Regions from separate parts of the Dictyobacter sp. Z7_2 genome, predicted to be linked through region 2. Evidence: riboswitches for the same ligand, from Rfam matches in the RefSeq annotation. Region 2 holds a riboswitch; the other holds the start of a gene.

Region 1 (7,337 bases), 4.4 Mb from region 2:
TGGCCATCGCGATCCTGGCAATCATTATTATTGGTGGTAGTCTGACCACTTTCTTCATTAACCAGAACAGCAAAACAACCACGCAATCCAGCGCAACTGCCGTAGCGGCCGCTGCGACCAGTACCGCAGTCAGCAAACAAAACACACCCACATCGCATACCACACCAACAAACACGCTCAATCCACCTTATGCACTCCCCACTACTCTGGCACCAGGAGCTGGAAGTATAATTTATAGTACCAATTATCCCGGTACATGTGATCCTAAAGGTGGAAAATGGGAAAATGTTAGCATAGACGCAAAATGTGGCCCGGCACAGCTGAGACTTACTAATCCTGCAGGTAGTAATGCAGGAGCCATTTTGACCCAACTACCTGGTGGCGCATCACTCCCAAGTAGCTACTACATTCAAGTTCAGGTAACACTCAACACAGCAAGCAGTCAGTTTGGTATTTATTACCATATGTCTTCATCAAGTACATACTATTATGTAACATTTGACGCAAATGGGTGGAACTCCTATTTCACTAATCAGTCACTACTATCAAATGGAGAGATTCCTTTAAATAATGTAACGTTAGAAAAAACCGTTACTGTTGATATTCTGGTCAATCAGGGAAATTTTCACTATTATATCAATAATGTACACCAGGGCGACTCTACGAGTGGCTTTGCCGGCACGGATATTGGTGGCAATATTGGACTTACAGTAGGACAGAACTCGGATGTTTCCTTCAAGAATCTGGCTATTTACAACTTACAATAAGCCAGACGACAAAAGAAGGTTCTTGTAGCATTATATCGCTACAAGAACCTTCTTTTTACTTTATCAATAATGCTAATTGTTGATGTATATCTGTGACAAGTCAGATATTGCTGAGATCATTTTTTCCGACACAAGAAATTGCTCCGTGGACTGCCAGACAGCAGGATCATTATAGCCTGGTTTTCCTTTTCCCTCAAAGATAGGAATGGTTGCCTTGAGCACATCCAGAGCAACAGTCGTATTCATCCCAGGAACGTATGATGCACTGATAGTCACCGCATCTGAAGGATGAGCATCCACATAGGTAACACCTTTCAGCGTGGCCTGAATAAAGCTCTTCACGAGTTGCGTCTGCTTGGTATAAGTGTCTTTGGTTGTTATAATACCATTCGAGACGAGCGGCAGATAATCAGAGACATCAAAGGTACGTACGTGAAAACCATTGCGCTCCAATTGCAGTGGCTCATTATTGGAATAGCCAACCACAGCATCCTCTTTATGTGTCATCAAGGACGCCACTTGATTATAACCAATCGATTGTATCTTCACATCGTTAGATGTCAGATGACCTGCTTGCAGAAGCGCCAGCAAACCAGTATATGTAGCACCATAGAGTCCCGGCACACCGATCGTGTGTCCTTTGAGATCTGATAGTTGCTTAATAGATGAGTCCTTAGGGACAATGATACTGACAGGATATTTCTGAAAGATTGTAGCGACGTCAACCGCCTGCAAACTCTTATTCTTATCAAATGCCGTCAACAACTCATCACCACTGGCAAAAACAAATGTGTTCTTGCCAGCAAACATGGTTCCAATCAGATCAGTGACGATTCCATGGTTGAAGGTGACATTAAGACCAGCATCTTTATAGTAACCTTTGCTCTGCGCGACATAAAAGGGGGCAAATTGAATATCAGGATTGTAGCCCAAACCGATCGAAACATTTTGTAATGTTTTGCCATTTGAAGTCGATGATGTGCTCGATCCAGGATTGCCGCAGGCGGTCACGAACATGCCACAGATCAGCACAAGCGCTAAAGCCGACCACACCACAGATACACGACGAGATATTACCATTGAAACAGTTTCTCCATATCTTTAATATACCACTTCCGCCAATTTAACCAGCAGCCAGGTTGCACTGTAATAAAGTGAGGCCAGTACACCTAGCACAAGCACTGTCGCAAACATAAATGGCATATTATATTCATGTAATGCTATTTGTAGGAGAGCACCCAACCCTCTATCAGGGCTACAGAAGAACTCTCCCACCAGGGCACCGGTAATCGATAGCGTCAGACCGGTGCGTACAGCTGCGAGAATAGAGGGTAATGCAAGAGGGAATTCGATATAAGACAAAAGCGACCAACCAGATGCGCCCTCAAGGCGTGCTGCATCCAACAACTCGCGCTCAATCGTCTGCACCCCTAAAACAGTATTAATCATCATTGGAAACAATACTACCAGCATACAAATGATCACTACAGGTAGCACGCCCAGACCAACCCAGAGATAAAGGAATGGTGCCAGTACAATAGCAGGGATTGCTTGTCCGGCCGATAGATACGGCTGTAATGTATGTGCTAACAAACGCGACTTAGCAATCCCATAGCCAAGAGGCAAAGCCACGCATACAGCCAGGAGAAAGCCCAGCAGGCTTTCCTGTATCGTAATACCGATATGCACCCAATAGAGACCACTACTAAAACCATCGATCAAGCTGGCAAACACATCCTTAGGCCCTGGCAAGATAAAAGCATTGATACTACCTGAGGCAGTTGCCACATACCAGAGTAGCAAGATAATAAGTCCAAGTATAAATGGTGGAAGAAAAGAAAACGCTGGCGTAAAGGTCTTCCTATTACTACGCTGAGTAGATAGCAACAAGCTTTCGTTAGTGGTTGACACATCCTGTTCAAAACGATTTTTGCGCACAGAGAGTTGTGCACTATCATTCCTTGAAGTAGTTGCGTTCATAGAAATCATATCCCTCGGTCATAGCCAATACTGGCATACACTCATACAGACGAAAGAGCGGTAAAAGAGTGATGTCAATTTAACTAACCCAGGGGGACAAGTAAGGGAGATGTGATCAGATCATCATTGCATAGCGAGCTGATTCCATATGCAACAGTGCCGCTGATATTACTATCATCGGCTATGGTCCATAGTATAACCTTCTCCCATCCGGACTGTACCGTCGGCTTCGGAATCACACCGAATCTGTCGCATCATCAGTCAAGAAATAACTGCTGATAGACTCGCGGGCTTGATACATCTTTCACAAATCTGTACCATACCGCCGGTCGGGAATTTCACCCTGCCCCGAAGGTCTCTTTGTGTAAGTATGTCACATCCATATACTGTTATGCAAGGACATGAATCAAGTTATTACAGCTCAAAAAAGCCCATTTGTATCCCATCCTTCTCTTTACTGAAGCTATACAAATGAGCCTGCAACATTTTTATTTCTACATCTTCATCTATCTGATTTTAGTTATTCCTTTCGGACAGCACAAGCAAAAAGCCGCCAAGCGAAGCAAGATTCTTAAAAAATTGCACTGATTGAGTCCGACGAGCTTTGGCTTCTTTTTCTTTCCAAAAAGGATGTCCAATAATTGTTGTCGTAGTCACGGAACCAGTCAGGAGAGCAGCAGACAATCTCGGTAACACGCTGGATGCCAGCGTTGAGCCAGCAATCAACATCACTGCCGCATTCAAAATTGCCAATTGCCTTGGATAAGGTAAACCTTTAGCCTCAACCACTTCCGTCACGTGATCAGGATTAATGAATACTCCAAATCCTCCATAAATGCACAAAGAACCTAAAAATAGGTGCCCAAGGGTTTTAAACATGACAGCTCATTCCTTTCAAATCAAATCACTCATGCCTACGATAATATGAGTAAATTGAATAGCCATTTACTCATTGCCATATCATGACAGACATATTTCATTTTCACCCTGAGCCTCTTCAGGCCTGAATGAAGTCTTCATAGCAATGACGTTACAAGATTGAGCAATGTATACAAATGTAGAGACACGCAGCCAGGTATGATGGCTGATAGTTCGCTTAAGCAACAGACAAGCATCCAAGACCCATCTGGTCTGGCAGGATCTCGTCTAAAAAGATATAATACTCTCACGAGGAGGACTATGAGCACTGAACTACGCATTATTCCCATCACTGGTATTGGAGAGATTGATCCGGACACTGATCTTGGCGATCTTATCTACGCGGCACTCCAACACCAGCAGCTTACATTACAGCCAGGTGATGTGTTGGTCGTGACACAAAAAATTATCTCCAAAGCGGAGAAACGTGTCGTCAATTTGAACACAATTGAACCTTCGGAGTTCGCGAAAGCGTTCGCTGAACGTAATGATAAAGATGCTCGCCATGTTGAAGTGGTCTTGCGCGAAAGCAAACGTATTGTACGCATGGACCACGGTGTACTTATCAGTGAAACCCAGCATGGGTTTATCTGCGCCAATGCAGGGGTTGATGAATCTAATGTCGAAGGTGGAGAATTTTTGACGCTTCTCCCTGACGATTCCGATCAATCCGCACGGACAATTCGTACACGCTTACAACACTTAAGCCAGGAAGAAGACATTGCCATCATCGTTTCCGATACCTGGGGACGCGCCTGGCGCAATGGTCAGGTAAACATGGCCATCGGCGTCGCAGGCATGGAAGCGTTGGCTGACTATCGAGGACAGCATGATGCCTATGGTTACGAACTACGCGCCAGTATTATTGCAGTTGCAGACGAACTATCTTCAGCCGCCGAACTTGTCATGGGCAAAATTGATCGCGTCCCTGTGGCTCTAATCCGTGGATATCGCTACATACAGGGAGAGGGCACCGTCAATACATTGACACGTGATAGTTCCACTGATATGTTCCGCTAGTCTCAATAGGTTCACAAAAAATCCATGACAGAACCCAACCACACAGACAAAAAAGAACGGACAGCCTCCGTAGGAGAGACGCGTCAAGCGACAACGCTCCAACGTGTCGCCGATCTCAGTACCTTGATGAGCAGTCGTCGTAGTGTGCGTCAATTCCAAGAGACGCCGGTTCCGCGCGAATTCATCATGCAGATACTCGAAGCCGCCCGTTGGGCACCATCACCGCATGGTCGTCAGCCCTGGCGCTTTGTGGTCCTGACACAACCGGGACCGAAAAAACAACTTGCAGATGCCATGGGGCAAACCTGGCAACAAAACCTGGAGCTGGATGGAGAATCGTCCGATATTGTTGCCATCCGCCTGGAAAAATCTCGCCAGCGCATTCTCCACGCACCAGCCCTGATCATGCCTTGTCTCTACCTGGGTGACCTGGATCAATATCCAGATGCTCAGCGCCAGGAAGATGAAAGGACTATGGCCATACAAAGCATTGGTGCAGCCATTCAAAATATGTTGTTGACAGCTTATGATCTAGGACTAGATACAGGTTGGATGTGTGCTCCACTCTTCTGTCCTGAAATTGCATGTGCAGCACTCGATCTCGATACTCAACTTATCCCCCAGGCACTCATTCCTGTCGGCTATGCAGCAGCAGATCCGAAACGGCGCGCTCGCCTTCCTTTAGACAGTTTAATAGTTCGTTTTGATTGAGGTAAATATATGATTGTTGTTCTAGCCGGTGGTGTCGGCGCTGCACGTTTCTTACAAGGACTTGTCCAGGTAGTCCCACAGGAGGAGATTACAGTCATTGCCAATACAGGTGATGATCGTCTCTTTTATGGACTAAACGTTTCTCCAGATTCCGATATTGTCATATACACCCTGGCCGGCGTTGTTGATGAAAAAAATGGTTGGGGCATCCGCAATGATACAACCTATACAATGCAACAATTAACAAGCTATGGGAATGAAGATTGGTTTTTGCTCGGCGACAAAGATCTGGCCACCCATATTCATCGGACAGCCCGACTCCGTGAAGGAAAAACGCTCAGTGAGGTCACCGACGAGCTACGCCAACATTTTGGTTTGAAACTGCGCATCTTACCTATGAGCGATCAGCCCATCGCCACGCACATTCAAACGCCAGCAGGGCTGTTCCATTTTGAGGAATACATGATAAAGCGCCATTGTTCTGATGAAGTGCAAGGAGTTGTTTTTGTTGGAGCACAAGAAGCCAAACCAGCGCCAGAGGTCTTAGACGCACTTAAAAATGCTGATGCCATTTTATTGGCTCCGAGTAATCCAGTCGTCAGTATCGGAAGTATTTTAGCTGTGCCTGGTATTCATGATGTCTTACACGAAGCCAGCGGCATGATCGTCGCCGTCAGTCCTATCGTTGGGGGGGCACCTATCAAAGGACCTGCTGATAAGCTTATGCGTGGACTACATATGGATGTTTCAGCTGTGGGTGTAGCTCGTCACTATCGAGATTTCTTAGATGTGATGGTTATCGATGAGCAAGATGCACATTTAGCCGAAGCAATTGAAGATCTGGGAATTCCAACTTCTATCACGAACACGATTATGCGGGATGATGAAGCCAAAGCTGCTTTGGCACGCCATGTCCTGAGAGCTGCGGGATTACCATACTAATACACCATAGCCATCAGCATAGACAAAAACAACGTCAAAACGCTCTCACTTTGTTCAAAACACAGGAAATTATAGTGAAATATATCGCACTTGTCCCGGTCAAATCGCTTGACGAAGCCAAAAGTCGCCTCGCGACTCATCTAACATCCGAGCAGCGTGCCACTCTTATGCTTGACATGCTTCACCATGTCCTGTTGACATTGCAAAATAGCCACATTTTTGACCATGTATCTGTTGTCAGTGCTGATGAGCGCGTCTTGCAACATGCACAAAAATGGGGAGCCTGTGCTCTACTCGAAGAGGCCAAGGGACACAATCCAGCCCTTACAGCAGCGGCTACGCATGAATTACAGCAGGGAGCAACGGCTCTACTAACTATTTCAGCAGACTTACCCCTGCTTCAGCTCTCCGACCTTGAGAGTTTATATGGTGAATCTAAACATAATGACGTAATTATTGCGCCCTCACAAGATGGAAGTGGAACAAATGCCCTGTTAACACGTCCACCTTTAGCGCTTCCATATCGCTTTGGTATCAACAGCCGCTATCATCATCAGAGTGAAGCGGAAAGCAGACATCTTACCCATACATTCTACAAAAGTATTGGTCTGGCCTTAGACATTGACACTATCGATGATATCACGGCCTTCCAACATTACAATGAAAATAATGAAAATCGCGAGCACAACACAACCTGTTACACATCTTGTTATCTCTAATACATGTTTTTCGGACAAAAAGTTGCAGGCTAATCATAGATAAAATGTGTCCATTTCTTTGCTGCCCATTAGCAATTCAATAGTTACAAATTTGCTAATGGTCCGTTTCAATATCACTTTTCACCTCAAAGAAATTTCGCTGATGTTTTTAGAGGCCTAAACAATTTTTATCGCTTTTCATATCACACGGATGATTATATCTTATGTTCAGTATGCACATTATTTTCAGGTAAGGTTGATCTTTCTTAAATAATCGCATGCTAAATATGGCTTGAAAAAA
Region 2 (7,337 bases):
TAGGCTCTGACAGGCTCTTTAAGTTGCTGATAAATCTTGAAGAGCAGAGGTCCTATAAAGTAGATGAATACGAGCACGCTATAGACAACATACAGCTTCTGTCCAATGGTTAATTGCGGATGCGCGATCAGCGGTTGCCAGAGGACACTAAAGTCGGGGATATAATGACAGGCGGCTTCCAGGGCATAATTGTTCTGCATGCATACAGTCAGACGCGCCTCACTTTGGAAGATGGTTGCGCAGATGCCGACCCAGGTCGAAAGACAAAGGATGCCAGCCGTTAACAGGTTGATCATTGGATGGCTATCCTTTTCATGTAGTCTGATCGCGAGCGCCAGCGTTGCAGGTAGCGAGGCAAAGAGGAAGAAGCGTGGTCCCCAATAGAGACCTCCGTACCAGGCCCACCATCTTGAATAGACAAGTATCAATCCTATCAAGAAACAGACCCAGAGGGTGTAGACCTGATACAGATTGAGCTCATATTTTTCCTGCCAGCTTTTTAACGTGCGTCTGACAGGTAACAGGAGTCCTGGGGCGAAGAAGATTAATCCCTTGCCAAAAGAAAAGAGAATCGATAAGAGTCCATAGATGAATGGATAGCTGAAGCCAGGTAGTCCAGCAAAAGGCATAAAGGTGTGGTTACCCGCATCGTTGGCGTAGCCGTTGGCAAAAAATGATCCACGTCGTAGCCACGATTCGCCTAATATCAAAAGGCCGGTAATCACCAGCGCAATCACATAGCGGAGGCGTTTCGTGGCGATGATCCGCTGTAAGACGGCCAGTCCTAGTCCAACGAGTGTTGCTGGCGTATTGACTACTCCCAGAATTACCGCGATCCATCCCCCCCATGAGGTGAAACGAATCATCACGGCCAGCAGACCGAAACCGACGCAGACGGCGGTAAAGACTTCTCCATAGTAGGAGGTAAGATGAGCGGCAAACATGGAAGCTGTAATCAGCAGCAGAAAAAACTTTCGTAGCAGTCCACGCGGTATGCGATCCTTGCAGAGAAGGTAGACGAAGCCGAGGCTCAAAGCAAAAAGCACATAGTTGTAGATGAGGATCCAATCGATGGGATCTCCCAGCCTTTGGCCGATGATCAGCAATGGTAACGAAAATAATGGTCCAATCAGCGAATATTTATTCTGTAACGAGACAACGTTTCCATGCTGAAGAAAGGTCGTAATGTATTGATAACGAAGCGTTCCATCTCCATGGAGTGTTCTGGGCATAATAAAAAAGAGGAAAAGCAGGCCAATGATAATCAAACAGGTCTCGAGAGAAGCAAATAAAAAGGTCAGTTTGGAATCTTTACTCTCCTGATTTGATAATACTGTGTGTGATCCTTCAGCAATCATTAATAAGATGGCTCCTATCTGTTCTGATGCCAGTCTGTAATAGAGTAGATCTGGTAATGTATTAGATCTGGCTAGATAAACATATAAGTTTATGATGTTATCTGTACTGTACTTGATAGTACTGATCAGAAGCAAATAATTAATCTTTTGTCGTACCGGAGACGTCTTTGAGAGGCGATGGCGGGAGATGCTCACCAACGTAGAAGCGTTGGCTAACTTTTGTGCTATGAGTGGAGTGTATCTCCCACGGGATGCGCAACGAATGCACCTCATTTTGCTGCCTGTTTTAATTATTAATACCGCAAATGTAGCACAGGGGTTTTACGCCCCTGTGAGGTGCCATAGCGTCAAAGACCCTCCATTGATCATATTGCCAGGGAGGCACTGGGAGCCGAACATGGCACATGAGTGGCATGGGCACCTCGGTTTTACGCCCCTGCGAGGTGCCATAGCGTCAAAGTCCCTCCATTGATCATATTGCCAGGGAGGCGCTGGGAGCCGAACATGGTACATGAGTGGCGTGGGCACCTCACAGGGGCGTAAAACCCCTGTGCTACATTTGCGGTGTATTTGTATAAAAGATACAAATAATTATTTTACCTATTTATGGTGGCGCTGGCCTGTAGAAACTGTGCCACATAGCGCCCGATGATATCCGTCTCGACATTGACCTGTGAGCCTATCCGGGCCTGCCCGAAGTTGGTATGCTCGCGTGTGTAGGGGATGAGCGAGATCGAGAAGCGATCATCCCAGACATCGACGACGGTCAGGCTGACGCCGTTGAGCGCGATGAAGCCTTTGGGGACGATGTAGGATTTTAGTTGCGGAGGCAATGCCAGTGTGACGTCGAGTCCGATGCCATCAACGGAGGTTGTGAGAATCGAGACGCAGGCTTCAACGTGTCCCTGGACCATATGGCCTCCCATGCGTCCATTGGCGAGCAGCGAGCGCTCCAGGTTGATTGGATCTCCCGGCTGTAAGCTACCCAGACGTGTCCGGCGGAGCGTTTCGGGCATTGTATCCACACGAAACCAGTCTGTCCCCAACTCGGTTACTGTCAGGCAGATGCCATCGACGGCGACGCTATCTTTGATTGAGAGATCATCCAGGATCTGCCGCGCCTCGATGACGATGCCGGTCGGCTCGCAGGCACGCAGAGATCCTATCTCTTCAACGATTCCCGTAAACATGAGCCTCTCCTTTCACTTGCGCCTTGTTTTTGAGCATACGAATGGTGCGGACGGTCTCGACGGCGGCGTGTGCAAATTCGGTGCCGCGTGCGATACGTTCTTCTGCCTGCTGCTGATTCTCAGCGCACTGCACGCCAAAGATGATTGGTACACCGGTATCCAGAGCGACGCGCTGGATGCCTTGCGCGGCTGCGTCTCCGACGATTACGTCGTGGCGGGTAGCGCCTTTCATGACGCAGCCAATGCAGATAATGGCATCGTACTGGTTCGTTGATGCCATTGCCTGTGAGATGGTGGCCAATTCGTAGGTGCCGGGCGCGTAGACGGTATGAATTTGGTCCTCGGCGGTGCCCAGGCGCAGTAGCTCCTGATGTGTCAGGTTCAGGAGCGCTCCTGTGATGTGCCAGTTATAGCGAGCCACGATGATCCCGATGCGCAGTCCCGTGCCATCGAGCGTCATCTCTTGTACCTGGTATTGCATAATGATCGGACTCCTTTTCAAGTATGATCCATAAAAAAATTATAATGCTGCAGGAGTAATATGATGTGGCGTTAACATATGTCCCATGCGCTCGAATTTTGTTTGTAAATAGTGCATATTATCGGCGGTAGGAAGTATCTCTAATGGGACGCGTTCGACGTTGATCCCTGCTTCGGCAAGGGCCTGGATTTTCTGCGGATTGTTGGTCAGCAGGCGAGCGCGGGCGATGTTGAGATCCTTGAGTATTTCGATGGCGATGTTATAGCTGCGGGCATCGCTGGGATATCCCAGTTTTTCATTGGCCTCGATGGTGTCGAAGCCCTGATCCTGCAAGGCGTAGGCCTGCAATTTGGCGGTGAGTCCGATGCCACGTCCCTCCTGCGGCATGTAGATGAGGATGCCGCGTCCTTCGGCTGCGATGGCATGCAGGGAGGCGTGTAGCTGCGCCTGACAGTCACAGCGCTGCGAGCCAAAGATGTCCCCGGTGGCGCAGGCCGAATGAAGACGTACCAGCGGAGCCTCTGCCTGCGGATCATCGATATTGCCCAGGGTCAGCGCCATGTATTGCTCTTGCGCGTCGAGCTCCTGATAGGCGAACGCTTTGAATTTGGCTTCTGGCAGCGGGAGCTGTGTCTGTGCGACGCGGGTGACATGATGCTCCTGACGATAGCGGGCGATGGCTGCGACGGTGATAATTCCGATCTGCCACTGCTTGGAGAGCTCATGGAGCGCTTGTCCACGTGCCGCTTCTCCCGTATGATCGAGCACCTCGCAGATCACGGCAGCCTGTGTCAGGCCAGCGAAGTTCATGAGATCGACGGACGCTTCAGTATGTCCTCGACGCTCAAGTGAGCCTCCGGGACGAGCGCGCAGCGGAAAGACATGTCCTGGACGTCCCAGATCATCTGGTCGGGTGGTGGGATCGACGAGCGCTCGGATCGTACGTGCACGATCGTGTGCTGAAATCCCCGTTGTGGTCCCATGCAGTGCATCCACCGACATCGTAAAAGCTGTACCTTGAAGCGAGGCACCACGATCGTGGAGGAGGGATAATTGTAGTTTATCGATCAGATCGCCCGCCATCGCCACACAGATAAGTCCATGGGCTGATTGCAGCAAGAAGTTGATCGACTCGGGCTGGGCGAATTGAGCGGCCAGACAGAGATCCGCCTCATTCTCACGCTGCTCGTCATCGGTAATTAAAACCATCTTGCCCGCCTGAATATCGCGTACCGCCTCCGCCACTGAAAGATAGTGAAATGTGTTGTTTGTCTGATTGGACATGCGAAAGGTACTCCTTATGATGTTTTCTAACCAGTTTTTATTTGCTAGAGCTAAATTATGCGCACAAGATAGTACTCTGTCAAAGGTCATGAAAACAGCGTAGTGTCGCACGCTCGCGTGCGATGTCCCAGGAACTCGTACTACGCAAACGGGCCTGATCGTACGTCGAGTGGACATCGCACGCTCGCGTGCGACGCTACTGGAAATACGGCCTACTTGCATGGCACAAAGCGATAAGCTTCGGGACGGGGGAAAGCACCTGAAGAGGTCTTGAGGGGAGAAAAAAGTGTGCAAAAGACACTATCTCATATATGCAGGCAACGCAGAGCAGTCCTTGAAGACAAGCTTCAGCAATGCCAGGAAATGAATAGCATCGATCACATAGCAGCGGCACAACAAAGCCTTGAGTCTTTGTTGCTGACTGTGTCTTCTCCCATCCGGACTATACCGTCGGCTCTGGAACTTCCCCAGATCCACCAGTGCAAGCGTAGCTATGCAGTAGGTCGCGGGCTTTACCGCCGATCGGGAATTGGAAACACCTGATGATGTATCCTCACCCTGCCCCGAAGACATATGATATAAAATTCTTCTACTCAGATAGTAATGAAATTCTGGTACTTTGTCAACACTTGCGCACGTTTTTAGCTGGCGTTTCTGATATTTAGATATTATTTCCGCTTAAAAGGCACTCGTGAAGAATGCGTGTATATCTTTCTCTACATCTCTCTGAGAGGCTGGCAAGACTCAAGGGAATGATCTCTATCTCGGTGTTTTTCACTCGCCCTTTGTACGTATCCAGATTATTTCTTTCCTCAGTCCGATTCTTATTGCCGCTCTGGCTCCCTTTGTCCAACAAATATTGGGTACGGTCTTTCGTATTTCAGTCTAAACGAAGATATTGATCAGTCGTTTGAGTTTGAGAGGGGAGTGCAATTCAGATCGGGTTGTGCTCCCCAATTGCCTCCGTAGATGTTTTGTCCAATTGGATCGATCCAGTGTTGCTGCTGCTGATAGTCGTTGGTGGCGTTGAAGACTTGTCCATTGGGAGCCTGTAATCGATAACTTTTAAGGCCTTTGTCGATACATGAATGGAATAGTATCGTTGATTAGATACTATAATCCTATCCAGATAGTGTTATAGCGTAAGTTATAAAATTTAAGTGCTGAGTCGTATAGAAACGTTGCACCGGGCAAGTAGGAAACTTTTATAGTATGCTTGATTAGCGGCAAAAAATAATGCATCAGTTCACAAAAACCTGATTTTTAAGCTCCTTTGTCAGTGATGGGCGATTCGAATAGCTTTGTTACACTGTATACGTGTTTGTTTGAGTTATGCTACCTGTACGATTTCTGTACGATGACGATTTCTATACGATGTTGAGGTGAGACTGTATGTCTTTTAATACTTCGATAATACCTCTGTGATGCGGCTGTATGATACACTGAAAGAGAATTCTTCCTACCCCTTGATTTTATTATAGTTTTGGGGAAGATTTTTTGATTGCACCAATGCTGGTTGCATGTGAGCCGAGGCTGGCGAGATTATGTATAGAATAAATGCGTGTTTATCGCTCGTCAGGTAGACGCTATGAGCTACGTTCAATGTTGAGGAAAAGCTATGATTAATAATCCTATTTCGTGCCATCTGATCACCTGGGGGGATCATTTTGAGCAGGGCTTGCAAGAAGTAGAAGAGATTGGTTTCCATGCCTGCGAGCCGTTTTCGCATGTTGCTCTGGCTTATGAAGAGAAGCCTGAGCAGTTGACCGAGCTGCTGGCGTCGCATCATCTGCGGCTCTCGGCCCTCTATGGCGGAGGACGCTTCAGCGATCCGACGCGTCGCAATGAGACCGTGGCGGCGAATGTACGCCTGGCTCGTCTGTTAGCACGTCTGGGAGTTGATCGCCTGGTATTTGGACCTGCTGGCCCCCGTACGATCGGCGGCACCAGTGATGATGCTCTGCGGGAGGCCGCTCAGACCATCAATGAAGCGGCGCGTGCCTGCTATGATCTTGGCGTTCTGGCCTGCGTGCATCCGCATCTCGGCACCGAGATCGAGACCGAGCACGAGATCGATACCATCATGGAACTGACCGATCCACGCTACGTCTATTTTTGTCCCGACACCGCTCATCTAACCTGCGCCGAGATCGATGTTCCGCAGATCATCCGCCGCTATGGCGATCGCATGCGCTACATGCACGTCAAAGACCTGCGCGACGGAGCCATCGAAGAGCGTCGCAGCAAGCAAGCGGGAACGCCAGTCTCGTCCGGGACGGAGTCGCTGCCGATCTTTAGCGAGCTGGGAACAGGCATCATCGACTACACACCCATCATGAGTGCCCTCGCTGACGTCAACTATCAGGACTGGATCACCGTCGAGATCGACGTCTCCCTGACAACGCCCAAAGAGAGCCTCATCCTCTGTCGCGACTACCTCCAGCAAAGACTGGGCGCACAGCTTTAGTCGCGAGCCGAGCTTCATTATTAGAATCGAACAAAGTAAACTGAAAGTGCCTGATTAGTTTACTTTGTTCGATTCGTTTACGTCTTTGCTGCTATCTGCTATACTAAGGTGGTCGGAAGTTCTAAATTGGGCGGGAGGCCTGCTGTGGAGAACAATGAGTTACCCAATGCGCATGTGCGGGATGAGAAGGTGGATAAGTATCTTGAGAAGCTGTTGCCTGGCATCACGCAGCGTGGATTTAGTCATGAGCGTATCGATGATATTGTGCGCTCTATGGATATCAGTAAGGCGACCTTCTATAAGTATTTTTCTTCGAAAGAGGATGTGATTGAGCGTGGGGTCGATCTGATGGTGAGCTATCTGGAGCGAGCGAGCGCATTAATTAGCGACGAGGCCATCTCATACACGCAGCGCTTTCAGGAGATTTATCAACAATCAGTCGTCATCGCTTGCTATCTCTCCAACCCCTTCTTGCTCGACCTGAAGCAGATATATCCCGCCCTCTGGGAACGCGTCAAGCAAGCTCAGCAGGAGCGGCAACAACAGATCCAGCGCTG

What was found. A riboswitch is a leader RNA that binds a small molecule or an ion and turns the genes downstream of it on or off. The one in region 2 is predicted to bind FMN.
Region 1: another riboswitch for FMN. It lies ahead of AC27N8_RS14305 (ABC transporter permease); the one in region 2 lies ahead of ribA (GTP cyclohydrolase II).

What each region holds. Positions count from the first base shown of each region.
Region 1 covers NZ_BAAJPE010000002.1:171,157-178,493, forward strand. Annotated here, with positions in the region: gene AC27N8_RS14295 (serine/threonine protein kinase) at 1-767, shown strand, start outside; gene AC27N8_RS14300 (ABC transporter substrate-binding protein) at 840-1,847, opposite strand; gene AC27N8_RS14305 (ABC transporter permease) at 1,869-2,747, opposite strand; FMN riboswitch at 2,942-3,107, opposite strand; gene AC27N8_RS14310 (DoxX family protein) at 3,264-3,626, opposite strand; gene cofE (coenzyme F420-0:L-glutamate ligase) at 3,927-4,685, shown strand; gene AC27N8_RS14320 (nitroreductase family protein) at 4,710-5,396, shown strand; gene cofD (2-phospho-L-lactate transferase) at 5,406-6,338, shown strand; gene cofC (2-phospho-L-lactate guanylyltransferase) at 6,413-7,057, shown strand.
Region 2 covers NZ_BAAJPE010000002.1:4,538,032-4,545,368, forward strand. Annotated here, with positions in the region: gene AC27N8_RS32410 (hypothetical protein) at 1-1,358, opposite strand, end outside; gene AC27N8_RS32415 (riboflavin synthase) at 1,955-2,548, opposite strand; gene ribH (6,7-dimethyl-8-ribityllumazine synthase) at 2,529-3,029, opposite strand; gene ribA (GTP cyclohydrolase II) at 3,069-4,313, opposite strand; FMN riboswitch at 4,735-4,888, opposite strand; gene AC27N8_RS32430 (sugar phosphate isomerase/epimerase family protein) at 5,932-6,780, shown strand; gene AC27N8_RS32435 (TetR/AcrR family transcriptional regulator) at 6,925-7,337, shown strand, end outside.